DNA from 2 places in the Actinacidiphila sp. bgisy145 genome. Region 1 is predicted to be linked to the other one. Evidence: predicted binding sites of a transcription regulator. Region 1 holds the regulator's gene; the other holds the start of a gene.
The links. Region 1 encodes HrcA, which represses chaperone genes, less so after heat shock. Its sites were predicted from a motif close to TTNGCACTCNGNNNNNCNGAGTGCNAA; they were not measured.
Positions count from the first base shown of each region.

Region 2: a site for HrcA is predicted at 1,759-1,785, ahead of groL (chaperonin GroEL). Genes of this name have one in related genera too.

Region 1 covers NZ_JBYIRL010000032.1:65-3,470, forward strand. Annotated here, with positions in the region: partial or broken gene AC3ERT_RS26190 (DUF3097 family protein) at 1-251, opposite strand, end outside; gene AC3ERT_RS26195 (MBL fold metallo-hydrolase) at 463-1,209, opposite strand; gene hrcA (heat-inducible transcriptional repressor HrcA) at 1,492-2,508, shown strand; gene dnaJ (molecular chaperone DnaJ) at 2,509-3,406, shown strand, end outside.
Region 2 covers NZ_JBYIRL010000048.1:11,743-15,148, forward strand. Annotated here, with positions in the region: gene thrC (threonine synthase) at 1-567, shown strand, start outside; gene AC3ERT_RS31675 (ubiquitin-like small modifier protein 1) at 564-839, shown strand; gene AC3ERT_RS31680 (cold-shock protein) at 1,353-1,556, shown strand; gene groL (chaperonin GroEL) at 1,908-3,406, shown strand, end outside.

The DNA of each region.
Region 1 (3,406 bases):
CGTACCAGGGTCACCGTCCGCCCGTCGATCAGGAAGCCGCGCGGCGCCATCGGGAACACCCGCAGCTTTCCGAAGCGGTCCTCCAACGTCACGGTCAGGCCCTCGGCGGTCTTCTCGACCCGCACCACGGCTCCGCAGAAACCCGTGCTGATCTCTTCGACCACCAGGTCCCGTTCCGCGGCCACTTCCGGGGCCGGGTCGGACTTCTTCCACGGCGGTGTGAGGTCAGGGTCATAACTCCTGCTGCGCATGCGCACGATCGTAGAGCCTGACCCCCCGCCGTTCCCGGATCTGCCGGCTCCGGGACCACCTGTCTTCAATGGCTGGTCGCGCAGTTCCCCGCGCCCCCTGAGTATGTGCGGCTTCTCCGCGAAAGAACGCTGCGTACCCAAAAGGGGCGCGGGGAACTGCGCGACCAGGCCCCACCGGCAGGTGGTCCCGGAGCCGACAGAACGGGGCAGCCTAGGGGGTCAGGGCACCCCGAAACCGGCGGACGAAGCGCGCGTCGACCACCGCGCCGTGCCCGGGGACGTAGCGCGCGGTCTCGCCGCCGAGGGCGAGGAGGGCGTCCAGCGCGGTCGGCCACTGCGCGGGGACGGCGTCGGGTCCGGCCTGGGGCGGCCCGGACTCCTCCACGAGGTCGCCGCAGAACAGCACCGAGGGATCGCTCGGGCTGGTACCGGGCACGTGCACCACGATGTCGTGGCCGGTGTGCCCCGGCCCGGGGTGGAGCAGGGTCACCGGCCGGTCCCCGAGGTCGAGGGCGAGCCGGTCGAGGACGGGCCGGGTCGGCCGGCGCAGCGCGGCGGCCGCGGCGGCGGCCTCCGCCGGATCGACGCCGTGCGCGACCGCGTCCGCCCGCATCGCCTCGGCGTCCCCGGCCGGCGGGCCGCCGAGCGCGCGGTGCCCGTACACCTCGGCCTCGGGGAAGGCCGCAGCGCCGAAGACGTGGTCGAAGTGCCCGTGGGTGAGCACGACATGGGTCACCGGCCGCCCGGTCAGCGCTTCGGCCTGCGCCCGCAGTTCCGCGCCCTCGCGCAGCGTGGACCCGGTGTCCACCATCAGCACCCCGTCCGTGCCGACCACCAGCCCGATGGTCACGTCGAGGTGCGGCAGCCGCCGCCGGGCGACACCCGGGGCGAGCTGCTCCCACCCCGACCCGCCGGCGCCCGGCACCGCCCCGGCTCCGGCCCTCTCCTCATCGCTCACGACCCGACGCTATCGCCCCGCCCGCGCCGCCGCGCGCGGGCACCCGCCCCCGGCGCACCCCCTCACGCCCCCACCCGCCCTCCGTCCGCACGCGCGCCCGGGCCGGCGTACGTACCGCGCGTATCGCCCGTACCGCCCGTACCGGGCCGCCGGGCAAGACCGGATCGCCGTCGCTCTTGCCGAGCCCTTGCCGCCGCGCCGTACACTGACTGCGGGAGTGTTGGCACTCGAAACGGCGGAGTGCCAGGCCGCAGGGTCGGGACAACGGGTTGGAGGTGCGCGATGCTGAGCGAACGCAGACTCGAAGTGCTGCGCGCCATCGTCCAGGACTACGTCGGTACCGAGGAACCCGTCGGATCGAAGGCGCTCACCGAGCGCCACTCGCTCGGCGTCTCCCCGGCCACCGTGCGCAACGACATGGCGGTGCTGGAGGACGAGGGGTACATCGCGCAGCCCCACACCAGCGCCGGCCGTATCCCCACCGACAAGGGCTACCGCCTCTTCGTGGACCGGCTCGCCGGGGTCAAACCCCTGTCGGGCGCCGAGCGCCGCGCCATCCAGAACTTCCTGGAGGGCGCCGTCGACCTCGACGACGTGGTGGCCCGCACGGTCCGGCTGCTCGCCCAGCTCACCCGGCAGGTCGCCGTGGTGCAGTACCCGTCGCTGACCCGCTCGTCGGTGCGGCACGTGGAACTGCTCTCGCTCGCGCCGGCCCGGGTGATGCTGGTGCTGATCACCGACACCGGCCGGGTGGAGCAGCGGATCATCGACTGCCCCGGCCCGGTCGGCGAGACGGTCCTGGCGGACCTGCGCGCCCGGCTCAACAGCCGGGTCACCGGCCGCCGCTTCCCCGATGTGCCGCCGCTCGTGCAGGACCTGGCGGACAGCTTCGACCCCGACGACCGCCCGTCGGTCGCCGCGGTGCTCAGCACCCTCCTCGAAACCCTCGTCGAGGAGAAGGAGGAGCGGATCATGCTGGGCGGCGCCGCCAACCTGACCCGCTTCCACCACGACTTCCCGCTCACGATCCGGCCGGTGCTCGAAGCGCTGGAGGAGCAGATGGTGCTCCTCAAACTCCTCGGGGAGACCGCCGACGGCACCATGACCGTCCGGATCGGGCATGAGAATTTTCACGAGGGCCTCAATTCCACCTCCGTGGTGGCGGTCGGCTACGGTTCGGGCGACGAGGCAGTCGCCAAGCTAGGCGTGGTCGGACCGACCCGCATGGACTACCCCGGAACGATGGGAGCGGTACGCGCAGTGGCACGTTACGTCGGACAGATCCTGGCGGAGTCGTAGGTGGCCACGGACTACTACGCCGTACTCGGCGTGCGTCGCGACGCGGGCCCGGACGAGATCAAGAAGGCGTTCCGCCGCCTCGCCCGTGAGCTGCACCCGGACGTCAACCCCGACCCGAAGACCCAGGAGCGGTTCAAGGAGATCAACGCGGCCTACGAGGTCCTCTCCGATCCGCAGAAGAAGCAGGTCTACGACCTCGGCGGCGACCCGCTGTCCGCGGCGGGCGGCGGGGGCGGTGCGGGCGGCTTCGGCGCCGGCTTCGGCAACTTCAGCGACATCATGGACGCCTTCTTCGGCCAGTCCTCGCAGCGCGGCCCGCGGTCGCGCACCCGGCGCGGCCAGGACGCGATGATCCGGCTGGAGATCGAGCTGGACGAGGCCGCGTTCGGCACCACCAAGGACATCCAGGTGGACACCGCGGTCACCTGCGGCACCTGCAACGGGGAGGGCGCCGCGCCCGGCACCTCCGCGCAGACCTGCGACATGTGCCGCGGCCGCGGTGAGGTCTCCCAGGTCACCCGCTCCTTCCTCGGCCAGGTCATGACCTCCCGGCCCTGCCCGCAGTGCCAGGGCTTCGGCACCGTGGTGCCCACCCCCTGCCCGGAGTGCGCGGGCGACGGGCGGGTGCGCTCGCGCCGGACCCTGACGGTGAAGATCCCGGCCGGTGTCGACAACGGCACCCGTATCCAGCTCGCCGGCGAGGGAGAGGTCGGCCCCGGCGGCGGCCCGGCCGGCGACCTCTACGTCGAGATCCGCGAGTTGCCGCACTCGGTGTTCCAGCGCCGCGGCGACGACCTGCACTGCACCGTCACGATCCCGATGACGGCGGCCGCGCTCGGCACCAAGTGCCCGCTGGAGACGCTGGACGGCCTGGAGGAGATCGACGTACGGCCCGGCA
Region 2 (3,406 bases), on a different contig from region 1:
GCCGAGCAGCTCGGCTGGCGGCTGCCGGACAACCTGGTCATCCCGATCGCGTCCGGCTCCCAGCTCACCAAGATCGACAAGGGCCTCAAGGAGCTGATCGCGCTCGGCCTGGTCGAGGAGAAGCCGTACAAGATCTTCGGCGCCCAGGCCGAGGGGTGCTCCCCGGTGTCGACGGCCTTCAAGGCCGGGCACGACGTCGTACGGCCGGTGAAGCCCGACACCATCGCCAAGTCGCTGGCGATCGGCAACCCCGCGGACGGCCCGTACGTGCTGGACATCGCCCGGCGCACCGGCGGGGCCGTCGAGGACGTGGACGACGCGCAGATCGTGGACGCGATCAAGCTGCTGGCGCGGACCGAGGGCATCTTCGCGGAGACCGCGGGCGGGGTGACCGTCGGTGTGCTGAAGAAGCTGATCGAGTCCGGGCAGCTCGACCCGGCCACCGAGACCGTCGTGCTCAACACCGGCGACGGACTGAAGACCCTGGACGCGGTGGCGCCGACCACCGGGCCGACCGCGACCATCCGCCCGACCCTTGCCGCATTCCGAGAGGCTGGCCTCGCATGAGTGCTTCCGTACGTATCCCCACCATTCTCCGCACCTACACCGGCGGCCAGGCCGAGGTGCCGGCCGAGGGTGCCACCCTCGCCGAAGTGATCGACTCCCTGGAGCGCGATCACAAGGGAATTTCGGCGCGCGTGCTCGACGACGCGGGAAAGCTGCGCCGCTTTGTGAACGTGTATGTCAACGACGACGACGTGCGGTTTTCCCAGGGGCTCGAGACGGTCGTGCCGGACGGCGCGAGTGTCTCGATCATTCCCGCGGTCGCAGGCGGCTGAACCTCCGGCCGGCCACCGGATCTGCCCGCCGGTCGCCGAGTGAACCGGCCGCCGCCCAACGGGAGTTGGGCGGCGGTTCCGGATTCGGGCGGTTTGTGCCCCGTTCACCCCTTCGGGTGAGCGGGGCATGCGTGTGCCGAAGCGGTAGTTGAAGAGTTGTACAGTTGCCGTAGGCAATCCCGTGGCATGGACCCCAGGTGTGGCGCGGCCACGGCGATTTATCGCCAAATTCACGAGCGAATTCTCCTTTTCGTCCGCTATGTCCGGCCCGGCTTGCCCTGCCTTATCGTTATTTCTCAGGCGATTTCCGATGGGTCGCGCCCAGAATTCTCGTCCGATTGACCTGTTGCAGACGGCATCCGTGCAGATACATTCAGCCGCGGTCGACGCGTTCCGGCGCACGCCCCCCAGGGTTCCCACCTGTCAAAGGCACGGGTTCCGCGGGCGGGTGAGGTCTGACCCGGGCCCGCGAAGTGCGGGGCCGCGATAGGGCCAGCAATAGGGGAGTTAGGGATGGCTCAGGGCACCGTCAAGTGGTTCAACGCGGAGAAGGGCTACGGCTTCATCGCGGTCGACGGTGGTGCGGATGTCTTCGTCCACTACAGCGCGATCCAGATGGACGGGTACCGCACCCTCGAAGAAGGCCAGCGGGTCGAGTTCGAGATCTCGCAGGGTCAGAAGGGGCCGCAGGCGGACATGGTCCGCCTCGCCGGCTGACTTCACGGCGCGTTCGACCATCGACGCGACCTCGGCAGTACGCAGGAGCCGCCCCCCGTCCGCGGGAGGCGGCTCCTGTGCGTCCTGCGGGTGCCCAGCGGGCGTCTTGCGGGCGCCGCCGGGCGGGGGGCGACCCTGTACGCGGCTCGGCCCCCGGGGCGAACCGCTTGCACTCGCAGGGGGTGAGTGCTAATCATTGGCGTTAGCACTCTCCACGTGAGAGTGACAGCAGGGCCGGGTCGGTGAGGGCCGTGCGGACGTCGGGAAGGAACCGGCGGCCGGCGGGCCGTCCGTCGCGGGCACCACACGGTCCCGAGCGCAAACAACCCAGTCCGCGGAGGACACTTCACCATGGCCAAGATCATCGCGTTCGACGAGGAGGCACGGCGCGGCCTTGAGCGCGGGATGAACCAGCTCGCCGACGCCGTCAAGGTCACCCTCGGCCCCAAGGGCCGCAACGTGGTCCTCGAGAAGAAGTGGGGCGCTCCCACGATCACCAACGATGGTGTGTCCATCGCCAAGGAGATCGAGCTCGAGGACCCGTACGAGAAGATCGGCGCCGAGCTGGTCAAGGAAGTCGCGAAGAAGACCGACGACGTCGCCGGTGACGGCACGACGACCGCGACCGTCCTGGCCCAGGCCCTGGTCAAGGAGGGTCTGCGCAACGTAGCCGCCGGCGCCAACCCGATGGCCCTCAAGCGGGGCATCGAGAAGGCCGTCGAGGCCGTCTCCGCCGCGCTGCTGGAGCAGGCGAAGGACGTGGAGACCAAGGAGCAGATCGCCTCCACCGCCTCCATCTCCGCCGCCGACACCCAGATCGGCGAGCTGATCGCCGAGGCCATGGACAAGGTCGGCAAGGAAGGCGTCATCACCGTCGAGGAGTCGCAGACCTTCGGGCTCGAGCTCGAGCTCACCGAGGGCATGCGCTTCGACAAGGGCTTCATCTCCGCCTACTTCGCCACCGACCTGGAGCGGATGGAGGCGTCGCTCGACGACCCCTACATCCTGATCGTCAACTCCAAGATCTCCGCGGTGAAGGACCTGCTCCCGCTGCTGGAGAAGGTCATGCAGTCCGGCAAGCCGCTGCTGATCATCGCCGAGGACGTCGAGGGCGAGGCCCTGTCGACCCTGGTGGTCAACAAGATCCGCGGCACCTTCAAGTCCGTCGCCGTCAAGGCTCCGGGCTTCGGTGACCGCCGCAAGGCCATGCTCGGCGACATCGCCATCCTCACCGGTGGCACCGTCATCTCCGAAGAGGTCGGCCTCAAGCTGGAGAACGCGGGCCTGGACCTGCTGGGCCGCGCCCGCAAGGTCGTCATCACCAAGGACGAGACCACCATCGTCGACGGTGCCGGCGACAGCGAGCAGGTCGGCGGCCGGGTCAACCAGATCCGCGCCGAGATCGAGAACAGCGACTCGGACTACGACCGCGAGAAGCTCCAGGAGCGCCTGGCGAAGCTGGCCGGCGGCGTGGCCGTCATCAAGGCCGGTGCCGCCACCGAGGTCGAGCTCAAGGAGCGCAAGCACCGCATCGAGGACGCGGTGCGCAACGCCAAGGCCGCCGTCGAGGAGGGCATCGTCGCCGGTGGCGGCGTGGCCCTGCTCCAGGCGACCGCCGTCTTCGAGAAGCTGGAGCTGGAGGGTGACGAGGCGACCGGCGCTGCCGCCGTCAAGATCGCCCTGGAGGCCCCGCTGAAGCAGATCGCGGTCAACGCCGGCCTCGAAGGCGGTGTCGTGGTGGAGAAGGTGCGCAGCCTGACCCCCGGCCACGGCCTCAACGCGGCGAGCGGCGAGTACGTCGACCTGGTCGCCGAGGGCATCATCGACCCGGCGAAGGTGACGCGCTCCGC